3 regions of the Mesorhizobium sp. P2_D6 genome follow, and region 2 is predicted to be linked to each of the others. Evidence: predicted binding sites of a transcription regulator. Region 2 holds the regulator's gene; each other region holds the start of a gene.

What was found. The regulator LexA, encoded in region 2, represses DNA repair genes until DNA is damaged. The targets are predictions, from matches to a motif close to TGTTCNNNNTGTGTTCNG.
Region 1: a site for LexA is predicted at 2,564-2,581, ahead of AC1D1L_RS16425 (YifB family Mg chelatase-like AAA ATPase). Genes of this name have one in related genera too.
Region 3: a site for LexA is predicted at 2,842-2,859, ahead of dinB (DNA polymerase IV). Genes of this name have one in related genera too.

The regions. Positions count from the first base shown of each region.
Region 1 covers NZ_JBFUEG010000007.1:38,759-43,536, forward strand. The annotation lists gene AC1D1L_RS16415 (malate synthase G) at 1-250, shown strand, start outside; gene AC1D1L_RS16420 (GNAT family N-acetyltransferase) at 336-851, opposite strand; gene AC1D1L_RS16425 (YifB family Mg chelatase-like AAA ATPase) at 938-2,470, opposite strand; gene AC1D1L_RS16430 (Ig-like domain-containing protein) at 2,760-4,265, shown strand; gene gshB (glutathione synthase) at 4,347-4,778, opposite strand, start outside.
Region 2 covers NZ_JBFUEG010000003.1:128,542-133,319, forward strand. The annotation lists gene trpC (indole-3-glycerol phosphate synthase TrpC) at 1-340, shown strand, start outside; gene moaC (cyclic pyranopterin monophosphate synthase MoaC) at 343-825, shown strand; gene AC1D1L_RS06980 (molybdopterin molybdotransferase MoeA) at 826-2,031, shown strand; gene lexA (transcriptional repressor LexA) at 2,149-2,901, shown strand; gene AC1D1L_RS06990 (ComEC/Rec2 family competence protein) at 2,908-4,778, opposite strand, start outside.
Region 3 covers NZ_JBFUEG010000009.1:140,999-145,776, forward strand. The annotation lists gene AC1D1L_RS20455 (hypothetical protein) at 1-34, shown strand, start outside; gene AC1D1L_RS20460 (hypothetical protein) at 167-388, opposite strand; gene AC1D1L_RS20465 (hypothetical protein) at 667-1,074, opposite strand; gene AC1D1L_RS20470 (hypothetical protein) at 1,266-2,006, opposite strand; gene AC1D1L_RS20475 (hypothetical protein) at 2,453-2,689, opposite strand; gene dinB (DNA polymerase IV) at 2,918-4,159, shown strand; gene AC1D1L_RS20485 (excalibur calcium-binding domain-containing protein) at 4,163-4,285, opposite strand; gene AC1D1L_RS20490 (hypothetical protein) at 4,234-4,431, opposite strand; gene AC1D1L_RS20495 (sensor histidine kinase) at 4,712-4,778, shown strand, end outside.

The DNA.
Region 1 (4,778 bases), on a different contig from region 2:
CTGGCTGCACCACAAGGTCTGCTCGCAGATTCAGGTCATGGATTCGCTGCGCCGCATGGCGGCAATCGTCGACCTGCAGAATGTCGGCGATCCGCTCTACCGGCCGATGGCCGCCGACTTCGACAGTTCCATCGCCTTCCAGGCCGCCTGCGACCTCGTGTTCAAGGGCCGCGAACAGCCGAATGGATATACCGAGCCGGTGCTGCACGCGCGGCGGCTGGAGCTGAAGGCGAAGCAGGGCACGGTCTGATTCAGCCCGGCCGGAGGTAATTGCTTGTTACTGGCCGCTCCGCATCTGAGGCGGGATCCGCATGTGGTCGCCGGTTGCGGTGACCTCACACGCGTTGGATCGAGCGCGACAAGAAGACGTCGGTATGCCTGACATGCGCCGGAGTTTCGCGGAAAGGTGCGCAGGGCCTGAAGCCGAACGCCTCGTACACGGCAACGGCGTTGCTCATATAGAAGGTCGTGTGGATCAGCACCGTGCGGGCTGGCCTTTTCTCGATCTCCGCCAATGCAGCGCCCATCAACTCGCGACCGATCCCTAATCCGCGGAAAGATGCGTCGACGAAGAATCTGTGAAGCTCCACTGTGTTGTCGTCGAACTGGTCAAAGGCGAGGCAGCCTGCCGGCCGGCGCTCCGATCGTGCAATGAACGCCATGGCATCAGGCACGCCGAATTGCATCGCCAGCTCCGGGCCGCTTGTTTCCGGCTGGAAGAGGATCCTGATATCCTCCTCCGAAACGCCGTGGGGGGCCGAAGCGTCGACATCCCATTGCGCAAGCTTGCGACAGAGCCCTGCCAAGGTCTCGAAGTCTTCGGCGCTACGGGCCGGTGAAACTGAGATCATCCCTCGCCCCCGCGGATCTACGCGATCATAGCACGCACGGCCCCCCGACGCGAAATGCACATCGTCCGGCTCAGTTAAGGCGACGCCTAAGCCGCCTGCGCCACCCGCTCCGACATCATGCGATAGGAAATCGCCTCGGCCAGGTGGATGCGGCCGACGGTCTCGCTGGCGTCGAGGTCGGCCAGCGTGCGCGCCACTTTCAGCACGCGGTGATAGGCGCGCGCCGAAAAGCCGAGCTTTTCGCTGGCGTCTCTCAGCAGCGACAGGCCGGCTGCATCCGGCACGGCGATGTCTTCGATGATCGAGGGCGAGCAATGCGCATTGGTGGTCGCGCTGGTGACGCCGAGCCGTTCGAAGCGCTCGCGTTGGATGATGCGGGCGCGGGCCACGCGCTGGGCTACGGCGGCGCTCTTTTCCGCCCGGTCGGGGCGGATCAGGTCGGCGGCCGAGACCGCCGGCACTTCGATCCTGAGGTCGATGCGGTCGAGCAGCGGGCCTGAAATGCGCGCCTGGTAGTCGGTGCGGCAGCGCTCGCCGCGCAGGCAGCGATAGCCGGGTTCGCCGGCCATGCCGCAGCGGCAGGGGTTCATCGCCGCCACCAGCTGGATGCGCGCCGGATAGGTGACGCGGTGGTTGGCGCGCGCGATCATGCAGTCGCCGGTCTCCAGCGGCTGGCGCAGCGCATCCAGCGTCTGCGGCGAGAATTCGGGGAATTCGTCGAGGAACAGCACGCCGTGATGGGCGAGCGAGACCTCGCCCGGCCGCACCCTGAGGCCGCCGCCGACCATCGCCGCCATCGAAGCCGAATGGTGTGGAGCGCGGAACGGCCGCCGGTCGGTGAGCTTGCCTTCGCCGAGTTCGCCCGCCACCGAGGCAATCATCGAGACTTCGAGAAGCTCCTTCGGCGCCAGCGGCGGCAGGATCGAGGGCAGCCTTTGCGCCAGCATCGATTTTCCCGAGCCTGGCGGGCCGACCATCAGCAGATTGTGGCCGCCGGCGGCCGCCACTTCCAGCGCCCGCTTGGCGCTCTCCTGGCCCTTGATGTCGCAGAGGTCGGGCAGGTCGCGCGCCGAGACATGGATGCCGGGCTCGGGCCGCGACAGCACCTGCGTGCCGCGAAAATGATTGGCAATCGCAATCAGGCTGCGCGGCGCCAATATGTCGAAATCCTTGCCGGCCCATGCTGCTTCCGGTCCACAGCCGAATGGGCAGATCAGGCCCTTTCCCTCGGCATTGGCGCCGATCGCCGCCGGCAGCGCGCCGGCGACCGCGGCAATGGTGCCGTCGAGCGACAATTCGCCGAGCACGACATAGGAGGCCAGCATATCGCCCGGGATGGCGCCAAGCGCCGCCATCAGGCCGAGCGCAATCGGCAGGTCGTAATGGCTGCCTTCCTTGGGCAGGTCGGCGGGCGCCAGGTTGACCGTGACCTTTTTCGACGGCATCGACAGGCCCGACGCATGGAGTGCCGCCTGCACCCGCTCGCGGCTCTCGGCCACCGCCTTGTCGGGCAGGCCGACAATGTGCATGCCGACCTTGCCCGGCGCGATCATCACCTGGACATCGACCGGCACGGCCTCGATGCCTTGGAAAGCAACCGTGCGAACCCGCGCCACCATTTGTTCAAGCCCCCGGATACCGGCTCCCTCGGGCCTTTCTGATCAGACCGCGAGCGACGTCAGCTAAAACAACCATAGATTTCAGGCCAAGGCAAGAACATTACAGGAACATGCAAGTGTCGCCGTCCTTCCGGCACCATACGATGCCGACGCCTGCCTTCGCCCGAGACAGAATTAACCACAAAGGCGCGGCGCGGTTGGGTGTCACCGATCCGACTCGCATACTATGGTATGGTTGGGACTGGGGGACATCCGCAGCGCGTCCAGGCGCCAAAGCGAGGAAAACAGGATGCCGACCTTAAGCAATGGCAGTCAGCTCACCGTATGGGAAGAACCCGACTATCCCAATCCAAGCCCAGACGCGGTGCTTTTCAGCATCACGGAACCCGACGGCGACGTGATCGGGCCGATAGGGGCAAAGCCCGATTTCCCGTTTGGCGGGATCGACGTGGCTTCGGTCGATGTCTTCGACGGCTTCTTCACCATCACCAGCTTCACCAATGAGGGCAGGACCGAGACCTGGACGACGGTCGAGACGCAAGTCTTCGACAACGACGGCAATCTTCTCCGCACCCTGTCCGACCAGGCCGCCTACCTGTCGGCCCGGATCGTCTCGGTCAACGCCGACAGCCCCGACACCATCACTGTCACCTGGATCGGGGCGAACGAGTATTTCGGCGGCGAAAACACCCAATACGGCCAGCACCAGATCATCCTGGAGGGCGGCACGCTGCAGCCCGACACGTTCGTCAATCATGCGCCCACGGTCGCCAATCTGAATGTGTCGGTTTCGCAGGGGGAATTTCTCGACGACATCAAATTCAGCGCGGCCGATGCCGACTACGATCTCCTGAGCTTTGTCGTCGTCGATGGGCCGGACCACGCCACCTTTGAGCAAAGCACGCGTTTCGACGGCAACCACTATCCGTTTCATCAGGGTCACTATGGCAACAGCCTGCACTATCATGCCGACTTTCTGAACGGCAATCTGTTCGACTACACGCCCGAGGCGGGCTTCGTCGGCACCGACAGCTTCACGGTTTACGCCACGGACGGCCAGGGCAACAGCAATCTGGCGACGATTACGATCACGGTTGCCCCACCAGCCGAATCCATCGCGCTGACCGACGCCGCGAACACAGTGAACTACGGAGCCCATGATCGTGCCGCGCTCGTCACCGCGCTGGGCGGTGGCGACCGTGTCATAGGCACCTCGTTCAACGATACGCTCGATGGCGGCGCCGGCAACGACCAGCTGTTCGGCGGCACCGGCGCCGACACCCTCATCGGCGGCGCAGGCACGGATTGGCTGAAGGGCGGCGCCGGCAATGACGTCATAAGCGGCGGCGCGGGCACGGACGGCATCCGTGGCGATGAGGGCGACGATGCCCTCGACGGCGGTGCCGGCTCCGACGACCTGCGCGGCGGCGTTGGCGATGACATCCTCAATGGCGGTGCCGGCGGCGACCGGCTGGCCGGCGGCGAGGGCAGGAATGTCTTCGTGTTCGACGCGCTTGGACTGGCGAATTGCGACAGGATCGAAGACTTCGATGCGCAAGATGATATGATCCGCCTGGACAGCTCCGTGTTTGTCGGACTGCAGGCCGGACCGCTTTTCGCGGCAGCCTTCGCGGTAGGTCACCAAGCCATCGATGACAGCGACCACATCCTCTACAACGATGCTACCGGCGACCTTTTGTACGATGTGGACGGGGTAGGCGGCGCGGCGGCTGTCAAGTTTGCCGCCGTCGACCCGGGCACCTGGGTCACCGCGGACGATTTCATTGTGATCTAGGGCAAGGTATGAAACGGTTTTCCCGCAGGAATTGCGTGAAAGCAAAGAGATAGAGCGGTTCTGTGGTTCCGTGAAACTGCTCTATTTCCGCTTCCCTTCCACCGCATCCCAGAACAGGCTGGCAATGTCGGCGCCGCCAAAACGTTGCACTTCGCGCACGCCGGTCGGCGAGGTCACGTTGATCTCGGTCATGTAGTCGCCGATCACGTCGATGCCGACGAGGATGAAGCCGCGCTCTTTCAGCGCCGGTCCGATGCGGGCGCAGATCTCGCGCTCGCGCTCCGTCAGCTCGGTCTTTTCGGCGCGGCCGCCGACATGCATGTTGGAGCGTGAATCGTGGTCGGCCGGCACACGGTTGATGGCGCCGACTGCCTCGCCATCGACCAGGATGATGCGCTTGTCGCCTTTGCGCACATCCTTCAGATAGCGCTGCACGATATAGGGCTCGCGCGACAGCTGGGCGAACATCTCGAGCAGCGAGGCGAGGTTGCGGTCGTCCTCCCTGAGATGGAA
Region 2 (4,778 bases):
GACCGCATTCGAACTCGGCATGGATGCGCTGATCGAGGTGCATGACGAGGCCGAGACGCAGCGCGCGGTAAAACTGTCATCGCAGCTGATCGGCATCAACAACCGCAACCTCAGGACATTCGAGACCAGTCTCGAAACTTCGGAGCGTCTGGCGTCGATGGTGCCGGGAGGCCGCTTGTTGGTCAGCGAGAGCGGCATTTTCAGCCACGACGACTGCCTCAGGATGCAAAAGACCGGCATCGAAACCTTCCTCGTCGGCGAAAGCCTGATGCGGCAAGAGGATGTCGCGGCGGCAACGCGCCTGCTTTTGACAGGCAAGGCGACGGCAGAGGCCATCTGACGATGACAGCCGCCCTCACCCATCTCGGCGCCAAGGGCGAGGCCAACATGGTCGATGTCGGCGACAAGGAGGAGACGACGCGCACGGCAATCGCGGAGGGCTTTGTCTCGATGCGGCCTGAAACCCTGAAGATGATCCTCGATGGCGACGCCAAGAAGGGCGATGTGCTGGGCACAGCGCGCATCGCCGGCATCATGGCGGCCAAGAAGACGCATGAGCTGATCCCGCTCTGCCATCCGCTGCTGTTGACCAAGGTGTCGGTCGACATCGAGCCGGACCCCGCTTTGCCCGGCCTCAGGGTCACCGCGCTCGCCCGCGTCACCGGCAAGACCGGGGTCGAGATGGAGGCGCTGACCGCGGCATCCGTGGCCTGCCTGACCATATACGACATGGCCAAGGCGGCCGACCGCGCCATGGTGATTTCCGGCATAAGGCTGGTGGAAAAGACCGGCGGCAAGTCCGGCGACTACAAGGCGGGTTCGTAAATGGCGCTGGTTCCGGTCGCCGAGGCGCTTCAACGCCTCCTCGACGGCGCTGCGGCGCTACCGGGTGAAAGCATCGCGCTGGCCGATGCGGCCGGCCGGGTGCTGGCGGAGCCTGTCGTGGCGCTACGCACCCAGCCGCCCTTCAACGCCTCAGCCATGGACGGCTATGCCGCGCGGGCGCAGGATGTGGCATCCGCCCCGACGCGGCTTTCGGTGATCGGCATGGCGCCGGCCGGCCGCGGCTTTGCCGGCTCAGTCGGCAGGGCGGAGGCTGTCCGCATTTTTACCGGCGCGCCGCTGCCCGAAGGTGCCGACACGATCGTCATCCAGGAGAATGTCCGCGACCTTGGCAATGGCCATATCGAGGTCACCGAGCCGACCGCAAAAGACTGTAATATCCGCCGTCGTGGATTGGATTTCTCGCAAGGCGACCTGCTCCTGCAACAAGGTCGCGTGCTCGATCCGGCCGCATTGTCGCTTGCGGCGTCGGCCAATCATCCACTGCTCAACGTCGTGCGCCGGCCGCTGGTCGCCATCATCGCCACCGGCGACGAGTTGCTGCCGCCGGGGCGTGACCCCGGTCCGGATCAGATCATCTCCTCCAACGCTTACGGCGTCGCGGCCGCCGCGCAGTCTGTCGGCGCCGAAGCGCTTGATCTCGGCATCGCGGCAGATCGCAAGGCCGACATAGCGGCGCTGGTGCGCAAGGCGGTCGCGGCAAAGGCCGACGTCATCGTCACGCTCGGCGGCGCCTCGGTTGGCGACCACGACCTCGTGCACGACGTGCTGACCGGCGAAGGCATGAAGCTCGATTTCTGGAAGCTCGCCATGCGCCCGGGCAAGCCGCTGATGTTCGGGCGTCTCGGCGACATCAGGTGCATCGGCCTGCCCGGCAATCCCGTGGCGAGCCTGGTCTGTTCGCAGCTGTTCTTGAAGCCGCTTTTGGCGCAGCTCGGCGGCCGCACGTACCGGCAGGACATCCGCCCGGCGCAGCTTGGCGCCGCGATGGCGGCCAATGATCTGAGGCAAGACTATGTGCGCGCCGTGGTGAGCGAAGAAACCGGCGCACGGGTGGCGACGCCGTTCGGCATCCAGGATTCCTCGATGCTGAGAATGCTGGCCGACGCCAACGGCTTGATCGTGCGCGAGCCCTTCGCTCCGGCCGCCGCCGCGGGTGCCGCCTGCAGCGTCCTGATGTTACGCTGAACAAAACGTCAACACATTCATTAAACTTTAAAAGGTTGCGGAACACAACTGGAACAGATAGTGTTTGTTCTGGGTTTGTTTTTTCCGATTCTGGTTTCAGAACCCGTGGGGGCCGCGATGCTGACGCGTAAACAACATGAACTTCTGATGTTCATCCATGAACGCCTGAAGGAGAGCGGAATCCCGCCGTCTTTCGACGAGATGAAGGAGGCGCTCGACCTCGCGTCCAAGTCCGGCATTCACCGCCTGATCACGGCGCTTGAGGAGCGTGGCTTCATTCGCCGGTTGCCGAACCGGGCGCGCGCGCTCGAGGTGCTGCGGCTGCCCGACTCGATCGCACCCGGCCTCAATGCGGCGAAGAAGTTTTCGCCAAGCATCATCCAGGGCAGTCTCGGCCAAGGCGGTCAGGGCCAAGGCGGTCTCGGCCGCCAGATCAAGCCGGCCTCCTCGTCTCGTTCGATGTCGGCCGGCAATGACGACGCCGTTTCCGCGGTGTCGATCCCGGTGATGGGCCGCATCGCCGCCGGTGTGCCGATCGACGCAATCCAGCACCAGACGCATTCGATCTCGGTGCCGCCGGACATGATCATGGGCGGCGAACACTATGCGCTCGAGGTCAAGGGTGACTCGATGATCGAGGCCGGCATTTTCGACGGCGATACGGTGATCATCCGCAATGCCGATACGGCGAGCCCCGGCGAGATCGTGGTGGCGCTGGTCGATGAAGAGGAAGCGACGTTGAAGCGCTTCCGCCGCAAGGGCGCCTCGATCGCGCTGGAAGCCGCCAACCCGGCCTACGAAACCCGCATCTTCGGGCCGGACAGGGTCAAGGTGCAGGGCAAGCTGGTCGGCCTGATCCGGCGCTACTGAGCCGGCTTACTTTTCGAGCCGCTTGTAAGGCGGCAGACCGCGTGCTTCGCGTGAGAAGCGGCGTTGCTCGTGCCAGGGACGATAGGGCTTGTCGACGGCGAAACGGATCATTGGCGCTGTCGCGGCCGATTGTGGGTCGAAGAAGACGGCGGCACTGCCATCGCGGGCAAGTTGCTTCTTGGTCACGACCAGCACCAGCGGGTCGCGGCACGGATTGTAGGCGGTGGCGTCGTCGATGACGATCAGGCTCGCGAAAGCGCAGGCTGGCCGCGCTGTGTTGCGGTCTTTTGCCAGCGCGATGATGGCTCCGGCCGGATGCCGGGCAATGCAGAGATTGCCTGTGCAATAGAAGGGCGAGCCTGGCGGCAGGTCGAGCGGGTCTAGATCGAACCGCGTGTCCGTTGCCTCGAAAATCTCAGGCGGGATAATGGTTTCGGCTCTCAATGCCCGTTTCCAATTATCGGTGGTGAATTCGTTCCAGCGTTCCCGGTTGAGCGCGAGTTCGCCGCCGCCGATCGGCAATGCCACCAGATGCGCATCTTCCGAGATAAGCAGATCGGGCGTGCGCACCTGTGGCACAGTCAACAGGCCGGCCAGCGCGAAAGGCACGGCCGCCAGCCTCAGCCACGTGGTGGCCATGGTGGCGATGACGAGGGCGACCGCCACCAGCAGCACCGAGCGGATAGAGATCAGGCCGACGGCATCGACCGGCGAACGTTCGGAAATCCAGGCGGAGATGGCGATCATCGCCGCCAGGCCCTTGCCCATCACATAAAGGAACGGTCCATCGGCGCCGAACGGCATCGCCAGCGCGCTGAGCACGGCGAAGGGCATGACGATCAACGACACAATCGGCATCACGGCCAGATTTGCGAGCAGGCTGAGTGGCGACACGCGCTGGAAATGCCAGATGGCGAATAGCGCGGTGGCACTTCCGGCAATGATCGAGGTCATGGCGAGGCCGCCCATGGCCAGCAGGAATCTTCGCGACAGAAAGCCGACGAACGAGCGCCTTGCGGGCGGCGTTCTCACCTTGTCGGCACGGTAGTCGGCCCAGCCGGCATAGGCGCCGACAAGGGCGGCGGTGGCCGCAAACGACATCTGGAAACTCGGGCCGACAACCTCATGCGGCGACACAAGGATGACGGCGATGGCCGAGATCGCCAGATTGCGCATGGTCAGCGCTGCGCGATCAAACAGCACCGCGACAAGCATGACCGCCAGCATGATGAAGCTGCGCTCGGCGGCAACCACGATGCCTGAAATGACGAGATAGGCGGCGATGGAAACAAGTGCCGCTGCGGCGGCATATTTCTTGACAGGCCGGCGCGAGGAGAAATCGGGAAACAGCGCGAAGGCGCCGCGCAACAATGCCATGATGGTGCCGGCGACCAGCGCCATGTGCAGGCCGGAAATGGAGATGATGTGGTAGATGCCAGTGCGCCGCATAGCCTCGTTGACCTCGTCCGGAATGCCGGCGCGCACGCCGACTATGAGCGCCGCGGCAATCTCGCCTTCGGCGCCGCCGATTTTGCCCCTGATATGGTCGGCAATGTTTTCGCGCGCATTCTCGATTGCCGAAGAGAGCCGTGCGGTCAGCGGCGGCGGGCCCTGCGAAGCAATGGTTTTCGGATTGCCGAGAAAGAAGCCGCTGCCGCCGATACCGGCGAAATAGCTGTCGAAGGAGAAATCGTAGCTCTCCGGTCGCACCGGACCCGTCGGCGGCAACAGCCTGGCATAGCCGGCGATGAGGGAGCCGGCGGTCATATCGGCCGGAATCCCACGCGCCGAGAGCCTGACCCGCTCCGGCGCGTAGCGCAGCTTGGGGTGAGCGGTGGAAATAATGTCGAGCGTCAGCCTGACGCGGCCGTTTTCCA
Region 3 (4,778 bases), on a different contig from region 2:
CGAACGCGAAGTCCAGTATTTCAAGCGCCATTGAGACCGCTCCCCGGCCTCTTCAGCGCGCAGCAGTCGCCCGACGCTGAGCGTGTGCTGCGTGCACGCTCCGGCACCGACGGCGGCCGGCCGGGCAATCGTCGGCGCTTGAGGCCGACGGGCGCGCGAGCGGCCTTCAGTTCGACGCGGAATCGCCTAGCGCTTCGGTGAGGAAGGACGCGGCGATCAGGTCGTCGGCGTCGAGGCGTAGGGAGCCTTCGCTACCCCCCATAATGGCTGCGACCTTCTGGAAGGTCTGCATCTCGTATTCGGTAATCCTGGCATTTTGCATCCTGGCCTTCAGATCGGCAACGCGTCGGCCCAGTGAGGCGGACGTTCCGATTTCTCTTTTCGACATTGGCGTCGTGCTCCTCCCCCAACCCATGCTTGGTTTTGCCCTCTGCCCGCTTGGCTGTACCCATGGCTGCCTATTTATAAGGCAGCACGAATACAGTCGCGGCAACGCGCAGTATTGGGGAAGGTTCCAGCGTAAAATGGTCACGAAATAATACGGGAGGGCCGGGAGTCTAGAACCGGTGACTGGCGCCGCAACCAGGGGCTGCGGCCGTCAAGCCACCCCATCCCCGCGTCGCCGTTAGCGACGCAGGTCGGACTGCAATCGCGTTGCGCGATCGGTCAGCGAGAGGGCGACGGCACGCCGGAGACCGAGCGCGCAGTTTCTGGCGAGAACACCACGACAGCGAAGACCAGAACGGCAGCGGCGACGATGAGTGAGCCGCCGGCAACGACAGGCTCAATCGCCGGGTTTCCCTGCAACATCACGTAGAGCGCCGGCAGCATGATCACCACGCCAACCGTATAGAGCCAGTAGTGAACCATGGCGATGCGGCGCGCCGCCTTTTGCGGATTGAGCGCGTAGTAACCGCCGAAGATGGCGCTCGTCACCCAGCCCAGCAGGTTGATATGCGCATGCGCCGGGAAGGCGCCGTGATCGCCTGAGATGGCCATCTGCAGGCCGGCCGCAATTCCCAATATGAGGAACACGATGGCGGTTTTGAAAAAGAGCTCTGAAACCTTAGGCATGTCGTTCTCCCCCGATGCCGTTTACCCCAGTATTGCGAAGGCTACACTTAGGAGTGAAGATTTTCCATACCGTACTTGGGGTTAGTAACGCTTTTTCCCTAGGACCGGCAGTTCCCTCGGCCCGTCAAAAAGCCGCCGGGGCGAACCCGGCGGCATGGTCGTTCTATTGGGCCGTTTCAGCCGTGGTCGGCTTACGGCGTTGCCGGAGCCAGCTTGGCGGCCATCTGGTCGATCTTGTCGGCAAGCACGCCGTTGGCCCAGTCGGTGACCTCGGGGTCGACCGGCTTGTTGGCCATATCGGCGAGTGCGTCATCGAGCGATGGGATGTCGGCGGCAGCTTCGGTGGCCGCAGCCTTGGCATCCAGTGCCGCCTGAGTGGCGTCATCCACCGCGGCCTGCGCTGCGTCGAGATCGGCCTGGGTCGGGACCTCGTCGGGCGGGGTAAGCGGGTCAGCCGCTTTCGCTTCCAGCGCTTCGAGCGCGGCCTGGGCGTCGAGGACCGCCTGATCAGCGGCTACGACCGCGGCTTGGGCGTTCTTGGCAACTGCCGACGCCGTCACATAAGCCTGAACGCCGGCGAACTTCTTGCTCTTGGAGTTCATATAGGCGTTGATGTTGCGTTGCAGCGAGTTCAGCCGGCCAAGCTTGGCGTGGATGTTCTTTTCCTTGGGCGTCGCGGCGACTTCGACGTCATCGACAGCCTGGTCGTCGGTCGAGGCCTTCTTGCCGGCATGAGCCGATGCCGATTTGCCATGCGAAGCGCTGTTGCCGGATTTGCCGCTGTTGCCGCCGCCATTGCCGTTGCCGCCACCGTTGCCACCACCATGGCCGTGGCCACCACCGTTACCGTTGCCACCAGCACCAGCCAGGGCCGGAGAGGCCAGAAGCGCAAACGCGGCAAGCGCCGCTAAAAGAGTTTTTCGGGATGTCATAATACCTCCTCGGGGGATAGCCCACCTCCGCCGACTCGCTATAGCAGCGCCATGTGAGAATTTGCTAATTCGACGGAGTAAACTTTAGATAAATGTGGTTGCGGTACGCGATAATCGACCGGCAAAAGGTTGGACAAAATCTTGTAAATAATTGATATATAAAGATAAATATGAACACCGCCGTGCGGACCGGCCCTTTGCGCGACTGACGCCCTATACTGATCAGACCTTAGGCCTAATTGCTGCGATACTTAGGTCGCAACCAAGACCGTCGTCGGGTGATTTGCCGAACAGGTGTCGAATACGGATTCGACATGAGCGAGCACCTGCAGAGCCCGCTTTCGACGCGGATGGATTGAGGGCCGGCACCCACGCGTTCGGAGCATCGGTGATGGTCGATTGTCGCCCCGAAGGCATCGCCTTTCAGGCGCTTGCGGCATTGGGCCCTATGGCATCAGCAGGATATCGGCGCCCGGCTGTTCGTCGAACAGCACGGCGCAGCCGCGCCTCAGCGCCACCGCAGACAGGGCATTGGCCACCGCCTCGTCCGGCGACACGAAATCGCCAGTCAGCACCCGCAATTCTTCCACCGCCTTGGCCATAGACACGCAGTGCCCGGCAACGCGATCGCTCGTGCAGGCGTCAACGACGCTGACGAGGTCGATCATCTCGAACTGGCCCATACCAGCCTCCACGAAACAGTGTCCCAACGAGACCATGAACGCGGCGGCGAGACACAATGTTCCCCCGGCCCCTGACAAGGCAGATCAATCGACGGCCGGATCTCCGGCGAATTCACTGGAGGTAAGCGCGGCGCTTGACAGCGGACCCTGTTTGTTCTCTATTTGTTCGTCAAAACCACCCTAGCAACAGACGCGGCTAATGCTGCAACGCCCAAAGGAACGGCCGGGATGGAACCCACCATCCTGCATGCGGATCTCGATGCCTTCTATGCCTCGGTGGAGCAGTTGCTCGACCCGTCGCTCAGGGGCAAGCCGATTGCCGTCGGCGGCGGTGTCGTGCTGGCCGCATCCTACGAGGCCAGGGTTTTTGGCGTGCGCAGCGGGATGCCGGGACGGCGCGCGCGGGAGCTTTGCCCGCAGTTGATCTTTGTCGGCGGAAATTTCGGCGAGTACCAGAGGCTGGGCGACGCTGCGATAAAAGTGCTCGACGATTTCACGCCGCTGGTCGAGCGGATTTCCATCGACGAGGCCTTTGCCGATGTCGCCGGCTGCACGCATCTGTTCGGGTCGCCGGCCGAGATCGCCGCCACGGTGCGGCGACGTGTACGGGCCGAGCTCGGCCTGCCGATCTCGATCGGCGTGGCGCGCACCAAGCATCTGGCCAAGATCGCCTCGCAAGTGGCGAAGCCCGACGGGCTGGTGGTGGTCGATCCGGCAACGGAGCTCGCCTTCCTGCACGACCTGCCGGTCGGGTTGATGTGGGGCGTCGGCCCGGCGACCAAAGCGCGGCTGGCCGAGATCGGCATCGAGACCATCGGCCAGTTGGCCAAGACCCACAGCGGCGCGTTGCGCCGACTGCTCGGCCCCGCCGCCGGCGAGAAGCTGGCATCGCTGGCGTGGAACCGAGATCCGCGAAAACTCGAGACGCACCGGCGGGCGCATTCGGCCGGCGCCCAGTCGGCGCTCGGCAAGCGGCCGGCCGAGGCCCATGTGTTCGGACCTGTTCTTCTGCATCTGGCAGACCGGGTCGCCAGCCGGCTCAGGGCAAAATCGCGGCCCGGCCGCACAGTGACGGTGCGGGTGCGTTTCGCCGATCTGCACGCGGTCACGCGCTCGGTGACGCTCGATCAGCCGATTTCGGCGACCGGGATGCTGGCCGAAATCGCCGAGGAACTGGTGCGCGGCGTGCTGGCCGCCAACCCTCGGGAGAAGACCATCTCGCTGCTGGCGATCTCGGTGTCGCAGCTGGAAGAAAGTGCCGAGCTGCAGCTCGAGCTGCCGCTCGGCCTCGATGACGAGAAGCAGCGGCCCGGCAGCAAAAAGGGCCTGGCGCGCTTTGGCGCCGACCGTGCCATCGACAAGATCCGCCAGCGCTTTGGCAGAGAGGCGGCCGGCTATGGCGCGGTGGCGCTGGAAGCCCGGCGCTCGGTCCCCGACGCCTTCCGCGAACTGGCGGAAAAGGAGCTGTGAAAACTATCGGCCGGTGCGCCAATAGCGATGCACCTTGACGCCGCTCGCGTTTGCCCCATTCCAGGGCTCGCAAGCTATGCCGTCATGGTCGACGTCGTGCGTCGGCCAGTAGCCCGGTTCTCCCATATGCGCAGGGGCCAGCCCGACGGCACGGGCAGTGCTACAGTTCGGAATGCCGCAAGGTGCCTGAGCACGGCCCAGGGCGAGTCGAACCGAACGCCCAGGAAGCCGGAAACGATGTAGCCGAACAACAGGATGAATGGAGCCAGCATGGCCAGCCATCTCAACCTGCCCGACCTGCCGTGGCGGCGATGCATCGGCCAACGCAGGAACGGCAGGAGCATCATCCTTGGCAGCCAAAACTTTCAATGGCGCAAAAAGTTGCACAGGCAATGTCGCAAACGCTGCACTGCCTCTATAACAGGCCTGGGTCGAGAAAGGCAGGACGTGCGATTACTTGGGGTTTTCCTGGGAGAGTTCTTGCGGCGTTGGGGCAGACTGTCGCTGGCCCTGCAGTTCCTCATTGCCGGCGGTATCGGGCTGCTGGTGGTGATGCTGGTGGTCGGCCTGTGGGTGACCTCGCAAATTCGGCAAGGCGTCATGCGCAATTCCGCCGCGA